Regions from separate parts of the Lysinibacillus sp. FSL R7-0073 genome, predicted to be linked through region 1. Evidence: predicted binding sites of a transcription regulator. Region 1 holds the regulator's gene; the other holds the start of a gene.

Region 1 (8,129 bases):
GCCGAATGATGCACCCATTTCAATCGCAAGACGTTTAGTTACAGCTTTTGGTAAAACAGATTCTTTGTAAGCAGCATCTTGCTTTTCAAAGCGGTCCATAGATGGCATTGAAACAACAGCTACATCCATGCCTTCAGCTTTTAAAGCTTTTTGTGCCTCAACAGCAAGCGAAACCTCTGAGCCTGTTGCAATTAAAATAGCATCCGCTACTTCTTTTGTAGCAGGAGATACTGTGTAAGCACCCTTCGTCACACCTTCACGTACTGTTTCAATAGAAGCGTTAAGAACAGGTAAGTTTTGACGTGATAATACTAATACTGTTGGCGTATTTTCTGATGCAACGGCAAGCTCCCATGCAACAGCTGATTCATTTGCATCCGCAGGACGAACAACAGATAAATTAGGCATTGCACGTAATGATGCAAGGTGTTCAATTGGTTCATGCGTTGGACCATCTTCTCCTACAGCAATCGAGTCATGTGTAAATACATACGTTACAGGAAGACCCATTAATGCTGAAAGACGAACTGCCGGACGAACATAATCTGAGAACACGAAGAATGTACCACCAAATACATTTAAACCACCGTGAAGAGCCATACCATTTAAAGCAGCGCCCATTGCAAATTCACGAACACCAAACCAGATGTTGCGACCAGCATAATCGTCTGCAGAGAAATCGCCTGCACCCTTCATCGTTGTTTTATTTGAGCCAGCAAGGTCAGCAGAGCCACCAAAGAATGATGGTGTTTTCTTAGCAATAGCATTAATCGCATCACCAGAAGAAGAACGTGTTGCTACAGATTTACCAGCTTCATACACTGGTAATTCAGAAGCGAAGTCTGCTGGTAATTTACCATTCATAGCATGTTCAAATTGAGCAGCTAACTCTGGGAATTCTTGTTTATAAGCAGTAAATTTCGCATTCCAAGCTTCTTCAGACTGTGCTCCTTGCACTTCAGCTGCAGCATTAAAAGTATCATATACTTCAGCAGGAATTTGGAAAGGCTCGTGTGCCCACTCATAAGCAGCTTTTGTTAATACCACTTCATCTGTACCAAGTGGTGCACCATGAGAATCCGCTTTACCCGATTTATTTGGAGAACCAAAACCAATCACTGTTTTCACTTCAATCAATGTTGGTTTGCCAGTTGATTTTTTAGCTTCTTCAATAGTTGCATTAATCGCATCAACATCTGTGCCATCTGCAACTTTTAAATAATTCCAACCATAAGATTCAAAACGTTTTTGTACGTTTTCTGAGAATGACTTTTCTAAGTCACCATCTAAAGAAATATCATTAGAATCGTAAAGCACGATTAATTTTTCAAGTTTTAAGTGACCAGCTAATGAAATAGCCTCTGCTGCAACGCCTTCCATTAAGTCACCATCACCACATAATGCAAATGTATAGTGGTCAACGATGTCATGACCTGGCTTATTGTAAGTAGCTGCTAAATGACGCTCAGCCATTGCCATACCTACAGTCATGGCAATACCTTGTCCTAGAGGACCAGTTGTTGCTTCCACACCTACTGTATGACCATATTCAGGATGTCCTGGTGTTAATGAATCCCATTGGCGGAAGTTTTGAATTTCTTCCATTGGTAAACCATAGCCGCCTAGATGAAGTAGGCTGTATAGAAGCATGGAACCATGACCAGCTGATAATACAAAACGATCGCGATTATACCATTTTGGGTTCGCTGGATTATGGCGTAATTGTTTTGTCCAAAGCGTATAAGCCATTGGCGCTGCCCCCATTGGTAAACCTGGGTGACCAGAATTTGCTTTTTCAATAGCATCGATTGACAAAGTTCGGATAGCATTTATTGCTAGTAAATCCGCATGTTGAGTCATTATATTGTGACATCCTTTCTCGTCCTATAATTGTACTTCTACAGTTTAGTCAACATTGCTTTAGAAAACAATGCTTTTGTTATACTATTTGCATTTTCATACATACTTTATTGAATTGTGTCACATTAATTTAGAAATTTATTTTTTTTTGCTTGTCTTACCTTCTCTGGGGTAACATCATTTCCTTCTGCATCAACCACTTTTACGTTTTCAATCGTATCACGCATTGTTGCTCTAAATGTATCTAAGTATTCCTTACGAAGCGCTGTTCGCTCCTTTGCCTCTTCATCCGTTAGTTGACCACTTTTCGCTTTAGCAGAAAGTTCATTTATACGGTTAATTTTTTCTTTTGATAACATAGTTACACACCTTTCAGTACCTATCTTATTAATTTCGGTATGCAAAGTATAGCATGGTTTCCCATTAAATGCAGTTATACCAACCCTAATTCAAGCTGTTGAAATAAAAAAATACATGACTTCCAGATGTTTGAAGTGTATAAATATTATATGGAAGGAAAAATTTAACTATACATTGGAGGACATACATGTGAACGTGACAACTAAGCGATTACTCATTCGAACATTTCAAGAGCAGGACTGGGAAGCTGTTTATAGCTATACTTCAGATGAAAAAGTGATGCACTATATGCCTGAAGGTGTTTTTAATGAAGATCAGGCCAAGAAATTTATTGCAGAAAATAGTAACGACAAAGCAAAACATTTTGCTATTGTTTCAAATAATTCCGAGCAAGTGATTGGTCATATTGTTTTCCATCCTTGTTTCGGTAATCATACTTATGAAATCGGTTGGGTACTAAATCCAGCTTATCAAAATCAAGGCTTTGCTTCTGAAGCTGCTCGTGCTGTATTAGACTATGGATTTAATGAAAAGAATCTTCATAGAATTATTGCAACGTGTCAGCCCGAAAATATCGCTTCCTATAAAGTTATGGAAAAGATCGGAATGAGGCGTGAAGGATATTTTAAAAAATGTATACCGTATGGGGATGAATGGTGGGACGAATACTATTACGCAGTCTTACGTGAGGATTGGAGCCATTTATTAGAAGGTTAGAAGAACGTTAAAACTCGTGAAAATGGGCTCCTATAAACATTATTAGGCACTGCATCAATGATGTATGATCTGACCATACAATTTAGCTTGAGGAAACTTCTGAAGAAGTCCTATTGAGTAGGTATTTTTCGATGGCAAAATTTCATCCTGATTACATGATTACTATGAAAGATTTTGTAAAAGAACACTCAGTCCTATTACGAAAACAAACGCAAGACGTTGCCATACCAGTTCCCTTAGAGGATCGACATACATTATTATCTATGCTTCAGTATTTAAAAAACAGCCAAGATCCGAATTTAATAAAAAAGTATAAACTACGTCCTGGGAGTGGCCTCTCTGCAAATCAAATTGGCGTAGATAAAAGAATGTTTGCTGTAATTTTTAAGGATCACAACCAAAAACACGAAATGATGTTCATTAACCCAAAAGTAATGAGCCATTCTTTAAATATGATCTATTTGCCTGAGGGAGAAGGTTGTCTGTCTGTTAATCGACCTGTTCACGGTTTTGTACCAAGATATGAACGAATTAAAGTAAAAGCCTATAATATTGATGGACAGGAATTTATTATGTCTTTAAAAGGCTATGAATCTATCGTTGTACAACATGAAATCGATCATTTAAATGGTATTATGTTTTATGATCGAATGAATAAAGATAATCCTTTTCAACTACCCCAAAATGTTATTATAGAAAGCTTGTATTAAAAAAATTAGCGGGCTATATTATTTGCCCGCTAATCTTTCTTGATGCTCTTGGAATCGGCGATGTACCGTTGCCTTACTTACCTCAAAGCCTAGTCCTCTAAGCGTAATGGAAATTTCTTCAAAGGTAAAACCACGATTACGTAGCTTCACAATTTCATCAACAGGGAGTTCCTTCCGTTCCTGACCATTTGGATTGCCACGATTGGATAGGTTATTTTCAGGGCGATAGCCATTTTCAACAGCACGTCGCATCCCTCTGCGGATTTTAGCATTATGGATTCTACGTTGATATTCCTCTACAATTGCTAAAATCTCTAGTAGCATCGTATCCATTTCGTTTAATTGGACTGGTCCTGCGTCACGCATCGAATAAACATCTGTTGCTGATTTTTGTAATAAATGCAATACTGCCATCCTTGCATTTCCACGACCTATACGAGTTTCATCTTGTACAAAAAGAGCTTTTATTTCCTTCTCTTTTATAAAATCAAGCATTTCAAGTAAGCCTTCTCGTTCAACATCATAACCGCTATGTTTATCTTTAAAAACACCCTTTACTTCATAGCCTTGCTCTTTAGCATAGCGCACTAATTCTTCTTGTTGGCGCTCTAATGAGGAGCTTTGCGTTTCTTTTTCAGTACTTACTCGGCAATAGACAACAGCCGTCATTTGGTTAATTTTCATTGTTCATTTCTCGCAATTTCAATGGTTTTGATGGGACTGGCTTGATCACTCAAAACTGGAATGACTAGAGATTTACCTGCCACGATTTTAATATCTGCTAACTCATTTTCTGATTTGACAAGCTTAATCCAATCTTCTTTACTCATTTTACCACGGTATTGTTCGGCTAACGACCACAAGCTATCCCCATGTTCGATTTGAATTTCAGCGTAATTAACATCCCCCGGATCAGTGATGTAAAGGTAACTTGCGAAGAGTAAACAAGCACCTAATAATATAGTGATATGTGTATTTTTCTTTAACCATGTCATCATAATAACCTCATTTCTAGAATGTTTGTTCGGAATGTATGTTCTCATAATAAAGCGAACAAACGTTTTTGTCAAACACTTTTCGAACCTATGTTTGCATACATGTTCGCATTCTGTTATACTATCAAATAAGAAGAATGATATTAGAAAAAAGAGGTGAGCAATCATGAAAAAAGTATCGAAAAGACAAGAGGACATTCTAGCGTTCATTAAAGACGAGGTACGAGCTAAAGGGTATCCGCCATCAGTCCGTGAAATCGGGGAAGCTGTTGGACTTGCTTCAAGTTCAACTGTTCATGGTCATTTGGCTCGATTAGAACAAAAGGGTTTTATTCGTCGAGATCCAACAAAGCCACGTGCTATTGAAATTCTTGAGCCTGAAGAATCCATCCAAAAGCAACATGTCATCCATGTACCACTTGTAGGGAAGGTTACAGCAGGTTCTCCTATTACAGCTATCGAAAATATTGAAGAGTATTTCCCACTGCCAGATACATATGGCACGAGTGAGGATCAGTTATTCATGCTAGAAATTATGGGTGAATCGATGATTGAAGCGGGAATTTTAGATGGTGATTTAGTGATTGTGAAGCAAAAGTCAACCGCCAATAACGGAGACATTGTTGTAGCCATGACAGCTGAGGATGAAGCTACTGTAAAACGCTTCTTTAAGGAAAAAAACCATTTCCGTTTACAGCCTGAAAATTCATCAATGGAACCGATTATCGTTGATCAAGTATCAATTTTGGGACAAGTTGTTGGTCTTTATCGCCGTGTACATTAATTAAATGAGAGTTTGAGGATTGTGTTCCTTCACTGAGCATGTATCCTCTTTTTTACGCAAAAAAAGAATCCACAAACTATTGGATTCTTTTTTTAATGACCTCTCTATGCCTCTTTTTTAAATTTCAAGCTCGCTTCAACAAAAGCTGCAAATAACTTTTGTGCATGCTGATCTCCCGCTATAGCTAATTCCTCTGGGTGCCACTGGACAGCCAAACAGAATGGTAATTCCTCATGCACCACTGCTTCAATAATGCCATCACTGGATTTCGCTGCAACTTTTAAATTCTCCGCTAGTACATTCACTGACTGATGATGAAAAGAATTGACGGCGATTTTCTCTTGTTCCAGAATAGTCGCTAATAAATTCTCCGCAATAATTTGTACATAATGCGTCGTTACTGACCTACCAGCTTGTTGCATATGTTTGATCAGCTTCGTACTATAATGGTCACTATCAATGTCCTGATATAACGTCCCACCTAATGCAACATTTAATATTTGGATACCCCGACAAATACCGAAAATAGGCATTTTCCGTACAAATGCGGCCTCAATTAATGCTAATTCCACGGCATCTCTAGCTGGATGAATTTTACCTAGCTTTGGTGAAGGCTCCGCTCCAAATAGAAAAGGATGTACATCATAGCCTCCCGATAGCAATAAGCCATCAGTAAGGGCTAAAATTTGAGCAGCATCTTCCTCCACACCTACCGGAATAATGAGGGGGATACCGCCCGCCTCAATAATACTTTTGCTGTAAGCAGCATTTAAATGAGCTGATAAATCATCTTCTACAAAAGCTGTAATTCCAATAATCGGCTTCACTTGATTCCCCTCCATAAAATTGAAGATTAAACACTTACCAAAAACCTAAATACCAATTGATGAACGAATCTCCGTAGAAATAAACAATAGAAGCGGCTAATGCAATAGATGGACCAAAGGGAATAGGTGTTTTTCTTCCCTGTTTACGCTTCAATAAGACAACTATTCCGACTATCATACCAATGATAGAAGCAAAAAATAAAGTCAACAGCGTATGAATAATACCTAGAACGAGGCCAATTAAAAAGAATAATTTAATATCGCCTCCTCCCATTCCACCTTTCGATAAAACCGCAATACTATATAATATGCCAAAACCAACGAGTGCACCCACTAGGCTGTCCCACCAAGGTGTTAAAGGTGACAGTACACGTCCTATGGCCAAAAAAGGCAAAAAGAATAAAAGAATCTTATCTGGAATTAACAGATAAGTAAAATCTGAAACAACTATAATGACTAACAATGAGATGAACGATAAGGCTACTATAAATTCTAAGCTCCAGTTTAGCTCAAAATAAGCAAGGGCGAATAATCCCCCAGTCAACAATTCTATCGCTGGATATACAAAAGAAATTTTATAGCCACAGCCTCGACATTTTCCTCTTAAAAAGAGATAAGACAATACTGGCACTAAATCAAGAACCGACAATTGTCTCTGACAGTTTATACAATGGGAGGAAGGATATACAAGAGACTCCTTCCGCGGCACACGTAAGCCAACTACATTATAAAAAGAGCCAAAGACTATACCAACTAAAAAAATGATAATTGTATAAGCCATTTCCAAATTTATGTCCTCCTAAACCAATAGGCGCCCATACAATAAGTATGATGCGCCTATCCATATAAATATTGTATTCTTGCTCGGCAATATACGTAACGAATGTTATTCAAAGCAATGAACATAGATAATGAGTGATGTATTTGAAAAATATTTCATAAAAGATTTGAAGTCATACGGTACGAAGAAAGAAGGAGTAGAGTAAGAGTATTATCAGTTTAGCACAATATAAAAGAGATTCCAAAAATAATTGGAATCCCTTCAATTCATTTCCTCAGTAACCTACCTGACAACAGCATGCCAATGCCACCAATTGTTATAAATAGAACAGCTCTAATTAATAAATCAAGGGCCGATAAGTCAAAGAAAATAAGCTTGATAAACGCAATGACTAAGATAACAAAACCTGTTGTACGAAGCGTTTTTAATTGTTGCGTGGAACTAAGCCATAGCGAAATACTCGCTGTAAGGAATAATGTAATCGTTGTAAGAGCTATACTTAGTTTCCAATCAAGTAGATGACTATACGTAAATTGATGAACGAGCCCCCACATCGAGATCATTGTGAGAACGACACCTGAGCTAACAATAGCGTCTATATATTTCCCCATTCGCTCTTCATACAGCCGATAAATACGACCCTTTACTAGAACGTCCACAATAATCGCCATAATTACTGCTATATAAACTAATCTGGTCATCATATTTAAGCTATCCATCATAGATGGCTTCGTGCTGATCGTCAAAGAAAATACTATAAAGAATGCTCCAAGGACAGGTGTTAGAGCACGCCCTTTGAATTTCTCTGACACGAGCAGAGATCCTGCAAACAAAGCAGCTAGTGCGGTACACATCAAATACTGAATGCCATTTGTTGCCGCGAAATAGGCTGTATCTAGTTTGCTAATATAAGCTAAGAAGTAGCCTGTGGCGATTACTGCTAAAATATCAATAGCATATAAATCCTTCATGACTTTCTCAAAAGGTGATAACGTTTCTTTTGGGCGTCTAGCATACAAATAAATGACTACAAGATAAACAATTGGCATGAACAGACTTAAATGATCAAAGCTGATAAATGGTGTCGGTTCATGG
Region 2 (8,129 bases), 520 kb from region 1:
CTAGTACCTTCGCATTGACTTGAACAAGCTTTAATTGACTCAAAATTCGTAGTGAATGCTCATCTTCTTTCACGACAAATTGCTCTAAAAAGTGATTGCGTGTTTCTTCTTCACTATCATTCATAAGCGGTGCCTTCACCTTGCAAATAACTTGAATTGTATCTCCCTCACTGGATTCCAATGAAAAGTTACCATTCGGTAATTCAGCAATAATGCTTTCTACATTGGCAGCAGCCACTTCTTCTGTATGGGTAAACTCAAATTTATCGCCAAACGGAGAAGCTACATCAAATTCCTTCACCTTTTTGACAGCAGTATTCATCATATCCATAAAGAGAGAACCAATCTGCGTTAAATCTTTACGAAAATCTTGCATCTCATCTTGGAAATGTTTCATAAAATCTTCTTTTTTCTTGTCGCCATCTTTAGTCTTTTCTTCAAATAATGACTCTTTGTCAGATGAAAATGACTGTGACTCTTTAGACACATCATCCATAACATTTTGAGTAGATTTGCCAGATTGCTCTAATGCTTCTAATAATGTAATCGCCTCTTGTGCTGAAATCGTACCTTTTTCTACAAGTTCTAAAATTCGTTGACGTTCATTTTGCATAACTAAATAGCCTCCCTCAGTTCGTTATACTATTTATACGATTCTTTTTTTGAAAAGTTTCACTGCAAAATTGAAATAAAATGGATTTTTTATTTCAACGAAGGCTTTCCTTCTTGTCAGCTCGAAAGATGTGCTCCCATTCTTCTTTAATTCTATGGATTGAGTTGCGCTTTTCGCATTCCGATTGAAGGCTGGGATTAAGATTTAGAAGCTTCTGCTAATACTGCTTCCATTCTCATACGGTCACGTTCTAAAATTGGTTTCAAATATTTCCCTGTATAAGAACCCGGCACTTCTGCCACTTCTTCAGGTGTACCTGTTGCAATAATCGTACCACCTTTGTCTCCACCCTCTGGACCTAAATCGATAAGATAATCAGCAGTTTTGATAACATCTAGATTATGTTCAATAACTAATACGGAGTCACCATTTTCAACAAGACGTTGTAGCACTACAAGTAAACGTGCAATATCGTCTGCATGTAAGCCTGTCGTTGGTTCATCTAAAATATAGAATGATTTACCTGTTGAACGTCGATGTAATTCAGATGCTAATTTTACACGCTGCGCCTCTCCTCCAGACAATGTTGTAGCAGGTTGACCTAATTTCATATAACCTAAGCCAACATCAACAATAGTTTGAAGCTTACGTTGAATCTTTGGAATATTTTCGAAGAATACTACTGCATTTTCAATCGTCATATCTAAAATATCTGCAATACTTTTATCTTTATATTTCACTTCAAGTGTTTCGCGATTATAGCGTTTGCCGTGACATACTTCACAAGGAACATACACATCAGGAAGGAAATGCATTTCTATTTTAATAATTCCATCTCCACGGCACGCTTCACAGCGACCACCCTTGACATTAAAACTAAAACGACCTTTTTTATAGCCTCGTACCTTTGCTTCATTCGTGGTAGCAAAAACATCGCGTATATCATCAAAGACTCCCGTGTAAGTAGCTGGATTCGAGCGTGGGGTACGACCAATTGGAGATTGGTCAATATCGATGACTTTTTCAAGCTCGTCCATCCCTGTTACCTCTTTATGTTCTCCTGGTTTAACCTTGGAACGATTCAGCTTCTGTGCCAATGATTTATATAAAATTTCATTAATCAGCGTGGATTTCCCTGAACCAGATACACCTGTCACTGCGACAAATAAGCCAAGTGGAACGTCGACTTTGACATTGTGTAAATTATTCTCCTTGGCACCCTTAATCGAAAGCTTACGACCATTCGGTTGACGTCTTTCAATTGGCAATGGGATAAATTTTTTCCCGCTTAAATATTGTCCTGTTAAAGATTTATTATTTTCCATGACTTCCTGTGGTGTACCAGCTGCAACAATTTGGCCACCATGTACACCTGCACCTGGTCCAACGTCAATCAGATAATCAGCTGCTAGCATCGTATCCTCATCATGCTCCACCACAATCAGTGTATTACCAATGTCTCGCATGTTTTGTAAGGTGCTAATCAAGCGATCATTATCCCTTTGGTGTAAGCCAATCGATGGTTCATCTAAAATATATAGAACGCCCGTTAATCGTGAACCTATTTGAGTAGCAAGGCGAATACGTTGTGCCTCCCCACCTGATAATGTACCTGCCGCACGACTTAAAGTTAAATAGTCTAAACCTACATTAACAAGGAAGCCCAGTCGCTCTTCAATTTCCCGTAAAACTAGACGAGCAATTTTCATATCCTTCTCTGTGAGATCTAGCTCTTTGAAAAATGTGTCGGCTTCCTGAATTGAATATTGTGTCACCTCACCAATATGTTTGTCGGCAACTTTCACAGCTAATGTTTCTGGCTTTAAACGATAACCCTTACAAGAAGGGCAAGCCTGCTGTGCCATATATTTTTCCATTTGCTCACGAACATAATCTGAAGTTGTCTCTTTAAAACGACGCTCTACATTTCGGACAACACCTTCAAATTCAATCATTTGGTCTCGCACATTGCCAAATTCATTTTCATAATGAAAGTGAATCTTCTCTTTTCCTGAGCCAAATAACACTTTGTCCATTTTGTCTTTTGGTAAATTTTTTACAGGCACATCCATTGGAATATTATAGTGATCACAAACTGCTTTTAATAATTGAGGATAATACTGTGAACTTGTTGGCTCCCAAGGTGCGATAGCATGCTCTAATAAAGAACGATCCCAATCAGGCACCACTAAATCTAAGTCCACCTCTTGCGTCGAGCCTAAGCCGTCACAGCTTGGACAAGCACCAAATGGACTATTAAATGAAAACATGCGTGGCTCTAGCTCTCCTATGGAAAAGCCACATATTGGACAGGCATGATGTTCACTAAACAGTAATTCCTCATGCTCCATGACATCTACAAGCACACGACCATCCGCTAAACGAAGAGCTGTCTCTAAAGAATCACTTAAACGTGCAGCGACACCTTCCTTCATTACAACACGGTCGATCACTACCTCAATAGAGTGTTTTTTATTTTTATCAAGATCAATCGCATCATCTAAATCTCGTAAATCTCCATCAATTCGCACACGAACGAAGCCTTGCTTTTTTAAATCTTCTAGCAGTTTAACATGTGTTCCTTTACGGCCCGAGACCATTGGCGCAAGAAGTTGCATTTTGGTTCTTTCTGGATAAGTTAATAAACGGTCAACCATTTGCTCAATCGTTTGGGAAGTAATTTCTATCCCGTGATTCGGGCAAATCGGCTTGCCAATACGCGCATAAAGTAAACGTAAGTAATCATATATTTCTGTAACCGTCCCGACCGTAGAGCGTGGGTTACGACTCGTCGTTTTTTGGTCAATTGAAATAGCAGGCGATAATCCTTCGATTGCATCAACATCTGGTTTGTCCATCTGCCCAAGAAACTGACGCGCATAGGCGGAAAGAGACTCGACATAACGTCGTTGTCCCTCCGCATAGATCGTATCAAACGCTAATGAAGATTTACCTGAGCCTGATAATCCTGTTAAAACGACTAATTGATCCCGTGGAATTGTGACATTAATATTTTTTAAATTATGAGCACGTGCACCTTGCACGACAATTTCAGTATTTTTCACAAGTCATTCACCCTTCTACCTTCAATTCAAATATTGTATCTCGAAGCTCAGCTGCACGTTCGAAATCTAGTGCTTTTGCTGCTTCCTTCATTTCTATTTCTAGAGAAGCTAAGAGCTGTTCTCTTTCTGCCTTTGTTAGCTTTTTGCCCTTCGTCGCCTTTGTTACATAGGATTCTTCCTCTTCTGCCACTTGTGTAGCACGAATTACTTCTGGTATTTTTTTACTAATAGTTTGAGGCGTAATACCATGCTCTTCGTTATATGCCATTTGTAATTCACGACGACGTTTTGTTTCATCAAGCGCCTTTTTCATTGAGTCTGTTACATGATCTGCATACATGATGACATGACCGTTCGCATTACGCGCAGCTCGACCAATCGTTTGAATGAGGGAACGTTCTGAACGTAAAAACCCTTCTTTATCAGCATCTAAAATGGCAACAAGTGAAACTTCAGGAATATCAAGTCCTTCTCGCAATAAGTTAATTCCAATTAGTACATCATATGTGCCCTTCCGTAGCTCACGAATAATCTCAATGCGTTCTAATGTTTTAATCTCAGAATGCAAATACTCAACCTTTAAGCCCATTTCCTTCAAATAGGCCGTTAAATCCTCTGACATTTTCTTTGTTAGTGTTGTTACTAACACTCTCTCATCACGTGCAATTCGTTCCTGAATTTCATCGATCAAGTTATCTATTTGACCTTCAATAGGGCGGACATCAATTAATGGATCCAGTAAACCAGTAGGTCGAATAATTTGCTGGATCATTTCAGGTGTATGCTCCAACTCATAGGGTCCAGGTGTGGCAGATACATAAATAGCTTGATGTACTCGATTTTCGTATTCTTCAAAACGTAATGGACGGTTATCTAGCGCAGATGGCAGGCGGAAACCATGTTCTACGAGTACCCCTTTACGCGCTTGGTCACCGTTGTACATCCCTCGTACCTGCGGAAGAGTTACGTGACTTTCATCTACTACAAGCAAAAAGTCCTCGGGGAAATAATCAAGCAAAGTATATGGAGTCGCGCCTGCTTCACGTAAAGTTAAGTGACGTGAATAGTTCTCAATCCCTGAGCAAAAGCCCATTTCACGCATCATTTCTAAATCATAACGTGTCCGTTGCTCTAGACGCTGAGCCTCTAATAATTTATCCTCGGCACGCAGTAAAGCCAGACGATCCTCTAATTCTTTTTCAATATTTTCAATCGCTTTTCTCATTTTTTCTTCTCGTGTAACGAAGTGGGATGCTGGGAAAATAGCGACATGCTCTCGATCTGATAATATTTCTCCAGTTAAAGCATCTACCTCACGAATGCGATCAATTTCGTCCCCAAAAAACTCGACACGAATACAATGCTCGTCACGTGAGGCTGGGAAAATTTCAACTACATCTCCTCGTACCCGAAACGTCCCGCGTGTAAAACTAACATCATTACGCTCATATTGAACATCTACAAGTTTGCGCAATAGCTGATTACGTTCAATTTCCATACCCGTTCGGATCGATACAACCATTTCACGATATTCTTCAGGAGAACCAAGACCGTAAATACAGGATACAGATGCAATAATAATGACATCATCACGCTCAAATAATGCAGAAGTTGCAGAGTGGCGCAGCTTATCAATTTCATCGTTAATGCTAGAATCCTTTTCTATATAAGTATCTGTCTGCGGTACATAGGCTTCTGGTTGGTAATAATCATAGTAACTAACAAAGTATTCTACAGCGTTATTTGGAAAGAACTCTTTGAACTCACTATATAATTGGCCCGCTAATGTTTTATTGTGGGCCATAATGAGTGTCGGTTTTTTAACCTGCTGGATTACATTTGAAATCGTAAACGTTTTTCCAGTTCCTGTAGCACCAAGTAATGTTTGATGACGCTTGCCTGCTTTCACACCCTCCACTAATTCCGCAATTGCCTGTGGCTGATCCCCATTAGGCTGATATGGCGCTTGTAAATCAAAAGTTTGCACACCTGTCCCCGTCCTTTCTTTCCAATTTGTACATATATTTTAGCATAGCAATATTAAAATTTCGAACATTTAACGAACGAATGTTTGTAAAATTTTTTTCTACCCCTAAAATGGAAGATGAATACTCAACCTCTACTCTCATAATAGCCGTTTCGACAGGTTTTCAAGCTTTATCTATTAATGAGACGTCAATTGTAGAATGATAGTCGCCACTTGTCTTTTCTCATTTTTAGAGCAGCATTTTTCATAAATGAAGTGCATAGTACATCCACTCTATCGTTCCCAAAAACAAAAATCCCGCTCTCCATAGTCGAGGAGAGCGGAATTATTAGTATGATTCATCTTCTGTTTGCTGCAAGGAATTGAGTTCGGTTGCGTATTGATAAAATGCGTTTTCATCTTTTTCATCGAGCGCCCTATCTATTAGAACGATGAGCTGCTCTTGTCGATGCATACGCTGGATACGATTTAAAAATAAATCTAAATAAATCTCGTTTAATAATTTCTCTGCCTCATCAACTTTTTTTGACTGACCAACGGCTTTTAGAAAATCTGTGTACGAATAATATTTATCCAACGATCTCACCCCGATCCTTTTCTAAATTATATGAAAATTGAAATTAAAAAGCAATGCTTACGATTTGAAAATAACTTGGGTTAACTAGTAAACTCTAAAAGTTTAAAGCAAACTCTCTAAGCATTTCATTCATTTATCAACCTTGTTTCGTTACTTTGTATATTTTTTGAAATTCATATTATGTACTACACTACGGTTATCAAAAGAAAAGGGAGGCATTTTCAATATGACTACTAAATTTGTAAATGGTTATTTAATTTCCTTTAACACTTATTTGCTACAACCGGTTCAGCATGATACTAAAGTTTTCACTCATGTTATTGACAAACATAATGAGCTAATTGTTACTCGGAAGCCGATGCATGTACTGAGAAAATCTTGTATTTCATTAGGCTCCACCTATGAAGCAGCAAAGCAATCTGCTAAACGCTTTTTTGGTAATCAACATAAGCTACCAATCGTCGTGGCCTTTGATTATGGTTTTCCTTGCATCTTTCTACCAACCTATTCACCGAATTCCATTCATAATATATGGATAGGGCTCCATGCGATTATCAATATTACGCCGAGCAAAACAGGATGTGTTGTCACATTAAAAAACGATAAAAAGATTGAGCTACCTATTCAATATGCTTCTATTAGTAAACAGTTTGTGAATGCATCTATGCTCTATAAACATTACATGAATGAACGAAAACAACTTAGTCAAGACTCACCCTATCATCCACCCTTTTAACTAAAAAAATCCCCCAAGAGCAACTCTTGGGGGATGGATTAGTTAATTTTTGAACGTAAGTAAGCATTAATAAATGGATCTAAATCGCCGTCCATTACCGCTCCGACATTCCCTGTTTCTTCATTCGTACGGTGATCTTTTACCATTGAGTATGGATGGAATACATACGAGCGAATTTGTGAGCCCCAGCCAATGTCCTTTTGTTCACCACGGATCTCATCAAGCTGTGCCTGTTGCTTCTCTAACTCTAATTGATATAATTTCCCTTTTAACATGGCCATCGCTTTTTCACGGTTTTTAATTTGTGAACGTTCTGCTTGGCATTGTACAACCGTACCAGTCGGGATGTGTGTAATACGAACAGCTGAATCTGTTGTATTGATATGCTGACCACCCGCACCTGTCGCACGATACGTATCAATTTTCAGATCCTCTGTACGAATATCAATTTCAATATTTTCATCAAATTCTGGCATGACATCGCAAGAAACGAAAGAAGTATGACGACGGCCTGATGAATCAAACGGTGAAATACGCACTAGGCGATGGACACCTTTTTCGGCCTGTAAATAACCAAAAGCATTATGACCTTTAATCGAAATGGTAACAGATTTAATGCCTGCTTCATCACCAGGAAGATAATCCATTGTTTCCACTTTAAAGCCACGCTTCTCAGCCCATCGTGTATACATACGTAGTAGCATAGAACCCCAGTCCTGTGACTCTGTTCCGCCAGCTCCTGGATGCAACTCTAAAATAGCATTATTCTGATCGTATGGACCGCTCAATAATAATTGTAGCTCAAAATCAGCCATTTTTTGTTGGAATTCCGCCAGCTCTTTCCCTAACTCTTCCTGCAATTCTTCATCTGGTTCTTCACGTAAAAGCTCCAGTGTCATATCTAAATTCTCATGTACTTCTTCTAAATCTTTATATTCATTAACAATTGCTTTTAAACCATTGCCCTCATTAATGATCACTTGTGCACCTTGTTGATCATCCCAGAACCCTGGCTCTAGCATCATTTCATCTAGCTCTTGTATACGTGCCTCTTTGTTTTCTAAGTCAAAGAGACCCCCTGAAGTCCACCAATTTTTTGGCTGTAGTGTCTAACACATTGCGTACATCTGCTAATTCAATCATTGTAAAAT

The links. Region 1 encodes LexA, which represses DNA repair genes until DNA is damaged. Its sites were predicted from a motif close to CGAACATATGTTCG; they were not measured.
Region 2: the regulator LexA is predicted to act here: its motif matches at 5,739-5,752, upstream of uvrB (excinuclease ABC subunit UvrB).

The regions. Positions count from the first base shown of each region.
Region 1 covers NZ_JBBPAS010000001.1:1,285,477-1,293,605, reverse strand. Annotated here, with positions in the region: gene tkt (transketolase) at 1-1,860, opposite strand, end outside; gene MKY88_RS06120 (DUF896 domain-containing protein) at 1,986-2,219, opposite strand; gene MKY88_RS06115 (GNAT family N-acetyltransferase) at 2,410-2,937, shown strand; gene def (peptide deformylase) at 3,069-3,647, shown strand; gene MKY88_RS06105 (YneB family resolvase-like protein) at 3,666-4,331, opposite strand; gene yneA (cell division suppressor protein YneA) at 4,328-4,645, opposite strand; gene lexA (transcriptional repressor LexA) at 4,809-5,426, shown strand; gene MKY88_RS06090 (gamma-glutamyl-gamma-aminobutyrate hydrolase family protein) at 5,531-6,253, opposite strand; gene MKY88_RS06085 (prepilin peptidase) at 6,288-7,040, opposite strand; gene MKY88_RS06080 (DUF2339 domain-containing protein) at 7,301-8,129, opposite strand, start outside.
Region 2 covers NZ_JBBPAS010000001.1:761,403-769,531, reverse strand. Annotated here, with positions in the region: gene MKY88_RS03630 (DUF4097 family beta strand repeat-containing protein) at 1-613, opposite strand, end outside; gene uvrA (excinuclease ABC subunit UvrA) at 811-3,678, opposite strand; gene uvrB (excinuclease ABC subunit UvrB) at 3,686-5,665, opposite strand; gene MKY88_RS03615 (IDEAL domain-containing protein) at 5,994-6,242, opposite strand; gene MKY88_RS03610 (competence protein ComK) at 6,469-6,978, shown strand; one part of gene prfB (peptide chain release factor 2) at 7,017-8,045, opposite strand; one part of gene prfB (peptide chain release factor 2) at 8,047-8,121, opposite strand.